Desulfurobacterium sp. TC5-1: one gene and its partner. Each later gene encodes a partner of the first gene's protein in a complex. Links are inferred from orthologs where the notes say so. Each region holds a gene or a part of one and is shown in the gene's direction. Other genes may lie near its edges.

Region 1 (7,996 bases):
AACTTACTGTTTACTGCCTGAACACCACCAAAAAAGAGGTTCAACGAGGAAAACTCCACCAGTTCAGGATAAATCTCTTTTAATTTACCAATAACTTTAGCTTCAAACCCCGGCTCTACAAAAACAGTTCCCTTTTCATAGTGAACTCTCGGCGATTTTACCGCTTCCTTTATATCCAGTCCAAAAACGATACAGTTAAGAATAACGTTAACAATGGCACTCCTTATCCTGTTGCTACCCGCACTACCAAGAACAAGTCTTGGTTCCCCATCCTCAAGGACAACAGTCGGCGACATCATTGATGGAAGTCTTACATAGGGGGGCCATTTAAAGAACCCTTTTGGATTCAAATCCTCCTCACCCAGCATATTGTTCAGTATAACCCCTGTTTCGGGAATGATGTACCCGGAACCTTCACCGTTTGTCGTTGTAATTGAAGCGGCGTTACCATCACCATCGATTACACTTATATGGGTCGTATTACCAAAACGGTTAAGATTTTCTCTATATCCTGATAGGAAATCCTCTCTCAAAAACTTATAAAAATCTCCTGAAATACCCTCATCAACAAAGACTTCTCTAAACTTTTGAGTCTCCTCCATAGATTTAATTAACTTCAGGAGGTGCCTTTTAGAACCAAAACAATCAAGGTCTTCATTTTCAAGGAGTTTAAGCGTGAAAGCAATCAGTATCCCTCCGGGAAAGGGGGGTGGATTTGTCAAAACCTTAAAACCTTTGAAATCAAATTTTAAAGGTTCTCTTTCTACCACTTTATACCTTTCAAGGTCTTCCTTTCTTATGTGACCATGATGCTTTACGGAAAGTTCATCAATTCTATCGGCTATTTCCCCTTCGTAAAAAGCCCACTGTCCCTTTTCCTCTATTAATTTTAAAAACTCTCCGTATTGAGGATTCCTGAAAATGGTCCTCTCATCAATAAGTTTTCCATCAGGGGCAAAAATCTTCCTTGAATCTTCAGTGGCGGTGAAAATCGGTGAAAGGAGTTTTACAAAGGAGGCCTGAAGAGGTGAAAGTTTTATTCCTTCAGTAGCATATCTGATTGCCGGTCTTAAAACTTCCTTTAGAGGAAGTTTCCCCTTTTCTTTATGAACCCTTAAAAGACCTGCGACGTTACCGGGGACAGCAACGGCACCACAACCAATGTGAAAATCCTGAAGGGCATCACCGAAATCGACCGTTATCTTGAAGAAATCAGGATTCTCTTCTCTGTAAGGTGGAACATCTACAAAAAAGTCGTAAACAACAGGTTCTTTGTCAGTTTCAACGGCAAGGAGAAAACCGCCGCCTGCAGGACTTGTAAGGGCAGGCTCTGCCATATAAGACGCAAAAACGGCCGCAACTACAGCATCAAAAGCATTACCACCTTTCTTAAGAATCTCAATACCGGCTTCAGCAGTCAACCTGTCACCGGCAGCAATAATTCCTTTCATTCAACCAACCCAAATCTTGCAATCTTCCTGATAGATACACCATTCCTATAAGCTTCAATCATCTTATAGGAAATCGGATATCTGCTGAAGATATTGTATAGATTATCAGCCCTTATTCCAAGCCTCTCTATCAATCCTTCCCTATCAAACTCTTCAACAAGTCCATGAATCTTACTGTTTATGTTTTCCACTCCATCTAAATCAATGAACATTCCATCAAGACCATGCCTGACAGCATTCCACCTGTTCTGCCTGACAATTTGATGGTAAAAGCGTTCCACTTTTTTATCTTTTGACCAGGCCACGAGCAATCTAAAGAAGTCAGCAACAGCCTCTATCCTGTTAAAGTCGGGAATGGAATCACAAACCCTGAGCTCTATTGTCCCGAAATCGGGTCTCGGCCTTACATCCCACCAGATATCCTTTAAACTATCAACAAACCCGGCATTTTTAAGGATGTTAAACATTCTTTCAAACTCTTCCGTTGAGAAAAACTGCTCTGGAACACCCGCTCTCGGTAGTTGCTCAAAAATCTTAAGCCTATAACTATGAAGTCCTGTAAACCTTCCCTTGTAAAAAGGTGACGAAGAGGAAAGGGCTATAAACAGGGGAAGGTACTTAAGCGTCATGTTGTAAGCTTCCCAGAGCTGCTTTTCTGTTTCAACACCTATATGAATATGAAGTCCAAATATCAAAAAGTTCTTTAAAACTATCTGGAATTCTTTTAGTAATCTCTCATACCGCTTATCCCTGGTAATCCTTATCTCACATGGATCGGCAAACGGATGCGTTCCCAGTAAAAGTGGATGGAATCCTTCTCTTTCTCCTATCTGCTTCACTTCTTCGTACGCTTCTCTGATAATATCTGTTGCCTCTTTTGAAGAGGAAGAGGGTGGTGAAACGAGCTCAATCATAGACTGAAGAAATTCCTTGTGGAGAACTGAAGAGAGCTTCCTTGAAGCCTTCTCAAAAATAACGGAAGATTTCTCCGTCAACTCAAATGTAAATGAATCTACAAGCTGAACTTCAAGTTCAAGACCAACTGTATAAGGTTTAGAAGGCTTAAATCTCACAACAAACCTCTCAAATATAATATTAGAATAATATTTTACCGTAAGTGCTAATGCTTACAAAATTTAAATGGCAGAAAAATAGGGTAGAATTATTTCTACTTTTTCTATAAATTACTATCCTGTAAATCGGCTGATGGAGGCTTAAAATGTCAAAGAGAATTCCACTTGAAACGGTTGTTAAAAAGGTAGGCAACTATTACAAAACTGTCCACGTAGCAGCAAAAAGGGCCCGTTACCTCTACGAACAGGACTCTTACACGTTCGGCGTTGACATTAAAGGTGAAAAACACAAAAAAACAGTAATCGCTCTACTTGAAATAGCTGAAGGGAAAATCTGCCCCAAGGAAGAGTAATGAGAGCAAAAGTAATAGAAAACAGACAGCTGTCTGAAAAAGACTTTGTTATATCTGTTCAACTTTCAGAAGGTGAAATACGAAAGATAAAGCCCGGGCAATTTGCCATGGTTCAGGTTAGAGATGAAACACAACTTGATCCTTTACTTAGAAGACCTCTTGGCATATTTGATGTTGAAGATAACGTGGCGAGTTTTATCTACAGAGTTGTCGGTAGAGGAACAAGGCTTTTAACAAATGCAAAAAATGAAATAGATGTAATTCTTCCCCTTGGTAATTACATAGAAGAGACAGCTCAAAAGTACCTGTTCATAGCAGGTGGAATAGGTATTGGAGGCCTCTTTTTAGCAGCCAAAAGATTTCACCAAAAGGGTAAAGAGGTTGTTGTGGTTTACGGCGGAAGGAGAGAGGAAGACCTCTCTGCACTACCTTTCATAGAAAAGTACAAGATACCATGCATCGTTGTAACAGAAGACGGCTCTAAAGGAAAGAAAGGTCTGGTTACCGACGTTTTAGAAGAGTTTAAAGACTTCAGATGGATAGCCTGTGGTCCTACAGGAATGCTTAAAGCTGTTCAGGAAAAAGCAGGAATCCACAACGCAGACTGTCTTTTATCCCTTGATACAAGAATGGCCTGTGGTGTTGGAAGCTGCCTTGGATGTGTTATAAAAACTAAGGAAGGATACAAAAGAGTCTGCGTTGATGGACCAATATTCAAAGCCGATTTTGTTGAGCTTTAACTACAAAGAGGAGTTTTATGGATAAAAAGTTCCTTCAGATAAAGCAGGAATGGCTTGATAGATGCGTTCGCTGCGGTTCATGCAGAAACGTCTGTCCTGTATTTAACGAAACAAAAGAAGAGCCTTCTGTATCAAGAGGCAAAATCTCTCTCATAGACATGATACAGAAAGGATATGGAAAGTTAGATAAAGAAGCCGCTCTCCTGTTTAAAAAGTGTACAACCTGCTTAAGATGCCAGGAAATATGTGCAATGGACGTTCCCTATGAAGAAATAATCCTCAAGGCGAGAGAAGCCGCTACTGAAAAATTTGGTCTATTCCCTCAGGAAAAATTAGTGACAACCTTGCTTAAAAACGAAAAACTTTTTGACAGTGCTGGAAGTTTCTCAAGGCTATCTTATCTCTTGTTCAGGCCGTCAAACAGCCCTCAAAATGTCGTAAGCAAATTTCCGGTACCCGGTAAAGGTGCAGCAGTAATTCCAGCAATAAAAGAGGGAAAATTTAATTATAAAGATAAACTTTTTCCATCTAAATCAGAGAAAAAAGGAAAACTTATATACTTCCCGGGATGTATGTTCAGCAGAGCCTATGTCGAAACTTCAAAAAACATGGTAAAAGTTCTTAATCACCTTGGTTACGACGTATTTGTCCCATCACAGATAGTCTGTTGTGGTGCACCATCTCTCCATGCCGGCGATAGAAAAGGTTTTGAAGAACTTAAAAAGAAAAACGTAGAAGTGCTTAACGATATAGAAGCAGATGGAATAGTAACCGGCTGTGCAACCTGCTGCCACAACCTTAAACATAACTATGGTGAATTAAACAAGCCTGTGTTTCAGTTTTTGGAAATCGTAGCTGAAAACACTGACATTATTAAAAACTGGTGGGCTAAAAAGCCCTTAAAAGTAACCTGGCATCATCCTTGCCACATCGTTAGAGGACAGAACATACCTAAAGATATACCCAAAAAAATATTTGAATCAATAAATGGTATAATGTACGTCGAAATGGAAGAATCAGATAACTGTTGCGGAATGGGAGGATCCTTTAAAATGCTCCACCCGGCGGTTTCTGACAGGATACAGAAAAGAAAAACGCTAAACATAATAGCAACCGGCGCCGACAATGTAATAACTGAATGTCCGGGTTGCATTATGAATATTGCAGAGGGGCTTGAAAAGGCAAAAAGCAATATGTCCTGTAAACACACTGCTGATATCTTGGCAGAGTGCCTTTAAGGAATTTTATTTTAAAGGGTGTTTATGGTTAAAGTTTTAAAGGGCGGTCTGGTTATAATAGTGGCACTATTTCTCATTCTGCTTTACAGTTGTAAAGAATATACAGAAATAAACATCCTTGCCGAAAACGAATATATACTGCTGCCTTTTTATGTTGAGAAAGCTTACGGAAAATTAAATACAAAAAACACAATCATAAATCTGAACTACGGAGAAAATACCGCTGACTTCATAAAACTTCTAAACCTTAGCAAGTATAATGTTATGATAATTGACAACGTGACATATAACTTTATAAGGAAAGTGGACAACAGCTGGATTAAAGTCTGCACTGTCGGAGAAAAAAAACCAGCTGTATATAAGTTAATAAAAAATAAGCAGTTTTTTGATGGTTATTTCTATGCTTTAAATACACCACTATACAGGAATTTTGCTGGTAAAAACACCGTATTTTTAGATTCTTTCAATGAACTGATCAAAAAAAATAACATCTATTTCAAAACACCTTTGCCTGGCTTTCAGGTAATCCAGAAGATAGGAAAGGTTTCCTATCTTCTTTGTGTAAGAAAGAACAGTAAAGCGGCAAGAAAGGAAAACTTAAAAAGAATACTTTTACTGTGGGAAGATGGAATAACTTATATATACGATCCTTTAGCTATCAAATACATTTTACATAAATATGGAATAAAACATCGAACTGATATTGCCTTTAGAAATTGCATATAACCGGGGTGCGGTATAATTATGAAAAGACAACTTGAACAGATAGAAATAACAAAATACTGGATTTTATTAATAGTATCTCTTGCAATATCAATAATAATAAGTATGCTTTCCTTTATACTTGTTAAAAAGAGCATCAAGTATTTTATGGAAAAAAGGGTTATCCATTTAGCTGAAGCCGATTTTGAGTCAAAAGCACTAATTCTAAAAAGTAAAAAAGATTTACGCCCGGAAATATTAAGAGAGACACCGTGTATAAAAAGGATCTTTATAGGTAAGCTGCCTTTTAAACCTCCAAACGTACAGACGAAGGTAATAAAAGAAGGAGCCCGAATACTTATATATAAAAAATTCATTTTCCCTGATGGTGCTGTTCCCGTTGCCGTAGAATTAGACAGAGAAAAGATAGAAAATGAAACCTCCGTTCTTGCAGCAAGAATAAGTATGGCTGAATTTATTACCGTTCTTCTTTTTCAGGTAGCGCTATTACTAACAATAAGAAGCCTGTATTTAAAGCCCTTAAGACAAATAAAAAATGATATCGAAAAAATCTCAAGCGGAAAATTATCAGTCCTTCCACTTTCAGGCACCGATGAATTCAGTGGGATAAGAAGAAAAATAAATGAAATGATAGAAAACATAAAAGACAAAATTCAAAAAGAGGATATTATGTATCAATTTATCCATCTTTTAACTGCCGGTAAAGGTTTTAACGGCGAATTTGTGGAATTAATGAGAAAATTAATAAAAACCAATAAAATAGACGGTGTAATTATCGGACTGCCTAAAGGAAAATTTATAGAAACAAAAATAATAACTAAAAATGACAAAAAAACAAAAAAAGTAATCCCCGACCAGCTTGAAGGAATAGAAAGTTATATGAATACTGTTAAAAAAGAGATAGAGCTAACCCACAGTAAACTTAACTATCTGAGCGAATCTGAAAGGCAGCTCGGAATAAAGTATTTAATCGGATTTCCGCTTTCTACATTCGCAAAAAACAACGGGTATATAATATTTTTCAGAAAAGATACCACCCCTTTAAATGAGGATGAAAAAGTCTATTTAAAGAACATTGCAAAATCCATTGCAGTAGCTGCCGAACTTAAAGAATTAATAGAATCTCTCGAAGAGAAGATAAAGGAAGAAAAAGAACTCCTTGAATCAACGATAAAATCAATGGTAAGAGGTATAGAAATCAGGGATTCTTACACAAGAGGCCATTCTGAAAGAGTTGCATTTTATTCTAAAGAAATAGCAAAGAACATGGGACTAAATGAAAAGCTTATCGAAGAAATATACATGGCGGCACTCTTACACGACATTGGAAAAATAGGAATCCCTGACAGCATTCTTTTAAAACCGGGTAAACTTACAAATAAAGAGTTTGAAATTATCAAGCTCCATCCGGTACTGAGTTATGAACTTTTAAAAGATATAAAACCTCTAAAACCGGTAATCGACAGCATAAAATATCACCACGAAAGAATCGACGGTTCAGGTTATCCTGAAGGGCTGAAGGGCAGGGAAATACCGCTTGCTGCGCGTATTATAGCCGTTGCTGACTCTTTTGACGCGATGACAAGCGACAGAATATACAGGAAGGGAATGCCTAAAGAAAGAGCCATAAAAGAACTCATAAATCTTGCAGGTAAGAAGTATGATTCGGATGTGGTTCATGCTGCAATACCAATATTTAAAGAAGAAACTCCGCCCGTCACGAAAAGTCAGGACTTTAAAAGCCTGTCAGAACTTGAAAGACGGAGACTTGACTACTTCTTTAGAGATTCTCTTACTGACGCGTTTAACAGAAACTATTTATTCTTCCTGTTCAACAATTTAAAGGAAAGCAACACACCTTTTAAAATCATTACCGTTGACGTTCTGAAACTAAGAGAACTTAACCTTGAAAAGGGTTGGGATTACGGGGATACCATACTTAAAAGACTAAAAGAGCTTCTTGAAAAAACCTTTAACCCTATTGCCATAATAAGATATTCAGGCGATAACTTTGTTGTCTTTATTGATAAAAGCCTGAAAGATGTTGACATTAAGGCCAGAATGAGAAAACTTGAAGAGGAACTTGGCGTAATACTTAGTCTTCATATAATAGATGAAAAAGATACTGAAGATATTGACCGTCTGACGATGACTCTCACCAAAATAGAGACGAAAGGATATTCAGGAAAAACTTGAAAAATCTGCTCCAAACACTAATTTAACTGTGAAAATGTTAAAGCAGGGAGGTATTATGCTTATTGAAAAGCTTCAGGAACTTAAGGAAGAATACGGAAAGGTTAAGGATAAATATAACGAGCTCCGGGGGTATTTTTGACCTGGCTAAGGAAGAAGAAAAACTAAAAAGAATTGAAAAAGAGATGTCTGCCCCCGACTTCTGGAATGACAGGGAAAGGGCTC
Region 2 (4,227 bases), on another replicon or contig:
GTTTTCTTCAGCGAGAGCTTCTACGGTGAATTTCAGAGAATAATACCGTTACCCGTAGAGGTAAAAGAAGAAGGCATAGAGGCAACCTACGACAAGGGAATACTTGAAATAAGACTTCCAAAAGCCGAAACGGCAAAGAAAGAAGTGAAAATAATAGTAAAAGAGCCGGAAGAAAAGGAAAAGGGAGAAAACGAAGAGAAGTAACCTCCGGCGGGGGATTCTTCCCCCGCTTTATTTCTTTCTCCTCATAAATCTTCACAAATCCCACCGTGGTAAAATTCAATCTGCACCATAAATTTCAACCTAATCACTCCCGACACACATAGGAGGCTTCCTTGCAGATTGAAATTGAAAAACTGGTTTACGGTGGGAAAGGACTCGGAAGATACAGAGGCAGAACATTCTTTGTGCCGTTCACAGCACCTGGAGACATCGTCGAAGTAAGGGAAACATCAAGGAAGAGCGGTTACAGTGAAGGTGAAGTTATAAAAATTCTGAAAAAGGGGAAAAACCGCATAAAACCGCGATGCCCCTACTTTGGAAAATGCGGAGGATGTGACTGGCAACACATAGATTACGATTCTCAGGTTGAGTTTAAAAGGAGTATCCTTGAAGAGAACCTTCAAAAAATTGGAAGGATAAAAAAACCGAATATCGATGAAGTCATACCATCACCGTCACCCTGGCACTACAGAAACCGAGCCCAGCTAAAGGTTAAAAACGGTAAGGTCGGATTCTACGCAAAGGGAACCCACGAAATTGTTGACATAGACACCTGTTACATTCTAAAAGAGGACATTGCAGGCGCAATTCCAAAAATAAAAGAACTTGTTAAAAGGCTTGCAACTGAACCAAACGAGGTTCACATATACTCCTCTAACAAGAACGAAGTTATCCTCAAGCTTGTCTATCAGGGAAAGTTTAAAAAGGTAACACTAAGCCTTGAAGAAATCAGAAATATTTTAGAGATAAACGTAATCGGTTTTGGCATCTACAAGACGGGCGAATCTGGATATCCTGAAAGAATTAAATTTTTCGGAAAAGACTTTACGTACGAAACGGTAGATAAGTTTAAGTTCCGCGTCAGTGCCGACTCCTTCTTTCAGGTTAACAGATTTCAGGTAGAAAACCTCATTAAAAAAGTCTCCCGCGGTGCAATGGAATATCAATATCTGCTTGCTGCAGACCTATACTGCGGCGTTGGAACGCTAACAATACCTGTAGGAAGGTACGTTCACAGGGCTTTTGGAATAGAGGCAAACTTTTCCGCAATAAGCGATGCCCTTTATAATAAAGACATAAATGGACTGAGAAATATAAGCTTTTACTGTCGCGAAACGGAAGAGGGTATAGAAATCATTAAAGAAAACAGCCCCGACTTAATAGTTATCGACCCACCAAGGAGTGGCTTAAGCCAGAGAATCATAAGGGAAATTGCTTCTCTTCCAAGACTTAAAAGGATTATCTATGTCTCCTGCAATCCGGCAACCCTTGCAAGAGATATAGCACTGTTCTATCAACACGGCATTCACATGGAAAAATCAAAACTCATAGATATGTTCCCGCAAACTTACCACATAGAAACAATAGCCTTTTTAAGGAAGGTGAGATAATGGCTGACATAAGTGTTGAACTTTTTGGTGTAAAGTTTGAAACACCCGTTTGGACTGCTTCAGGCACGTTTGGATTTGGTCTTGAGTACGAAAAGTACACGGACTTAAACCGTATAGGTGCCGTGTGTGTTAAAGGTCTATCAATAAAACCTAAAGAGGGAAATCCGCCACCAAGGATATGGGAAACGCCCTGCGGCATGCTTAACTCAATAGGCCTTCAGAATCCGGGCGTTTACCATTTCATAGAAAAAGTACTGCCAAAACTTAAAAAATACAGACTAAAGGTAATCGCAAATGTTTACGGAACGACCTACGAAGAGTACAGGGCAGTTGCAGAAGCCCTTAAAGGTGTTGAAGGCGTTCACGCAGTTGAGGTGAACATCTCCTGTCCAAATGTGAAAAAAGGCGGACTTGCTTTTGGAACAGATCCGAAAGAAGCGGCAAAAATAACAGAAATTGTAAGGAAAGCCACAGATAAACCCGTAATAATGAAGCTCTCACCAAACGTTACAAACATTGTGGAAATAGCAAAAGCCGTAGAAGAAGCCGGAGCAGATGCAATATCCGCCATAAATACCCTCCTTGGTATGGCAATAGACATAAGAACTAAAAAACCCAGGCTAAAAAATGTAGTAGGCGGACTTTCCGGTCCCGCCATAAAGCCGGTAGCTGTAAGAATGGTCTTCCAGATAGCGAAAGCGGTATCCATTCCCGTAATAGGAATTGGCGGTATAACCACCTGGGAAGACGCCGTTGAATTCATAATAGCAGGAGCTTCAGCCGTTCAGGTTGGAACGGCAAATTTCCTCAATCCAAACGCTGCTGTTGAGATCGCTGAAGGCATTAAAAAATATCTTGAAGATAATGGACATAGATGCATTGAAGAGATAAAAGGAAAAGTTAAAGTGTGAAAAGGGCGCCTAAAGCGCCCTTTCTCATCTCATGTTAAAGTAGAGAACTTTCCTTACATTACCGTTTACCAAAATATCCACCTCATACTTTCCCTGCGGCCAGTTTCTGTTCGGCGGCATTTCAAGGTAAAACTTGAGATAATTTTTGGTGACTGGACGGCTCAACGTAATGGATTTTCTTATGATGTACTCTTTTTCACCGGAGGGTCTAAAGTAGTACCAGACGGTGTCTATGTTTGCCTTTGCAGATGATGAGATTTCACATACGGCGTAAACACTTCTTGTATTGACTGGAAACGCTGGTTGAGTGCCTGCCCTCTCAAAAGCAGCAACAGAAAGCTCATTCATCACGGCACATCTGCCAAATCTTACTATACCAGCCGGTTTTTGATTGAAGGTAGTTTGAGGCTTTTTAATAACACTGCTGCTTCTATACAGAGCAGCTACCTGTTCAGGAGAAAGGGCATAGTTGAATATCTTTACTTCATCAATCATTCCTTTAAAGTCCGGATCAAAAAAGCTCCAGTTTGAATGGCCTATAAAGTTCTGGAATCTCTCAACGTTGGCGACAGAATTTCCGAATTTTTGAGCAACTTTTCGCCCATTTATGTAGATAGCCATTTCTCTATTACTGTTGTTTATTGTAAAGCAGTAAAATTTTGCCTTTCCGTTTTCTATACCGCCGGGATAAGTTAATCTTCCAACACTTCGGTTTATATTGCCGTCACTGTTTATCCAGCTTTCAACGGCGATGTTGTTGGTTGTTCCCACCCTTCCAAACCAAACGTTCATTCCGTTAGAATCACCGGGACCGTTTCCAAAATCAACTATCCTTTCAAAATTTCTCGGCTCTTCAAACCTTGCCCATGCACAGACACTCATTCCTTTGCTCCAGATTGCACCAAAAGGTGGAAGTTTCACATAACCGTTGCCCGAAAAGTAAAGAGCTTTCCCCTTTGCACCGTTAACACACGCCACGTTACCCTTTATTTCACCATCCTGCCCGTGACCTGAATAGTCTTTAGCAGTGCAGGTATCAAAGCTGTAGTAGGCAACAGGTCTTCTATCAAGCTTTATAGAAGAACGGAAAACAGGTTTTATCTCGTCAATAAAAGCGTACTCAAAAAACCAGCCGTTAGCCTTTGCAAAAAGGTCAACAGTCGTGTATCTCCTATTATTCCTCACAGGTATCGTATATACGTACCACCTCTTCCCATCCACCGTGGCAGTCTTTACTGTCTTCCCGTTAACCTTAAGAACCATAACCCAATCGCCATTCCTATTACCAGCCACTTTCACTCTAATAGCTTTTATGTTCCGCTGTGGAAATCTGCACCTCAGGTGAGCCGGAACTGACGTTGAAACAGGATGAAGATAAAATGCACCCCCGCTACCACCCGGTGGAGGATTTGCATCGCCTATTGTCCTTATCGGATACTTCCAGCCAAAATGCTCCTGACTGTGATATATCGGTGTGCTTATTGTCTGGACAATCTGACAGTAGTTTGCCCAGTTTTCCTGATAGGCGAAGGCAAAGCCGGTATAAATAATAGAAAGTAGAAAAGCAAAACAGACAGTTAAAAAACATGGCTTTTTAAAAGAAACCATATTTCCTCCCCGAAAGATAAATTGAGAAGTTGACGGAAAAGCCACCCCCTCGTAACTAAATTTATATTAAAAATTTTTAAGAGTAAAGATTTATG

Evidence for each region.
Region 2: the proteins of H153_RS0105915 (region 1) and H153_RS0108275 are in contact, whole or in part, in a crystal structure (PDB 5UE9), measured with the Lactococcus lactis proteins. The link is inferred for Desulfurobacterium sp. TC5-1 from one-to-one orthologs. Residues at the interface, in WP_023189152.1 of Lactococcus lactis: Leu4, Gln5, Ala47, Ser48, Met49, Leu50, Leu51, Arg52, Arg53, Met95, Leu98, Arg223, Met224, Ala225, Cys226, Ile228, Gly229, Ala230, Cys231, Tyr232, Ala233, Val235, Glu236, His237, Asn243, His244, Ala245, Lys247, Glu250; in WP_025017116.1 of Lactococcus lactis: Gly25, Phe27, Phe29, Glu32, Tyr33, Lys35, Tyr36, Lys48, Phe56, Thr60, Pro61, Arg62, Val63, Ala64, Glu65, Thr66, Ala67, Ser68, Gly69, Met70, Ile74, Gln77, Pro223, Glu251, Phe274, Ala275, Pro277, Phe278.

The regions. Positions count from the first base shown.
Region 1 is NZ_ATXC01000001.1:1,147,062-1,155,057, reverse strand. The notes cover bases 1,968-4,746. They hold H153_RS0105915 (dihydroorotate dehydrogenase electron transfer subunit), read left to right. Parts: upstream 1,968-2,876; coding sequence 2,877-3,617; downstream 3,618-4,746. Other genes in these bases: H153_RS0105910 ((Fe-S)-binding protein), read left to right, coding at 3,635-4,746; rpoZ (DNA-directed RNA polymerase subunit omega), read left to right, coding at 2,671-2,877; H153_RS0105925 (YbdK family carboxylate-amine ligase), read right to left, coding at 1,968-2,524. Outside these bases: H153_RS0105930 (gamma-glutamyltransferase), read right to left, coding at 1-1,451; more of H153_RS0105925, read right to left, coding at 1,448-1,967; more of H153_RS0105910, read left to right, coding at 4,747-4,855; H153_RS0105905 (hypothetical protein), read left to right, coding at 4,880-5,581; H153_RS09460 (HD domain-containing phosphohydrolase), read left to right, coding at 5,600-7,774.
Region 2 is NZ_ATXC01000002.1:123,975-128,201, forward strand. The notes cover bases 569-3,568. They hold H153_RS0108275 (dihydroorotate dehydrogenase), read left to right. Parts: upstream 569-1,612; coding sequence 1,613-2,524; downstream 2,525-3,568. Other genes in these bases: H153_RS0108270 (class I SAM-dependent RNA methyltransferase), read left to right, coding at 569-1,613; H153_RS10015 (LamG domain-containing protein), read right to left, coding at 2,549-3,568. Outside these bases: H153_RS0108265 (Hsp20/alpha crystallin family protein), read left to right, coding at 1-204; more of H153_RS0108270, read left to right, coding at 336-568; more of H153_RS10015, read right to left, coding at 3,569-4,132.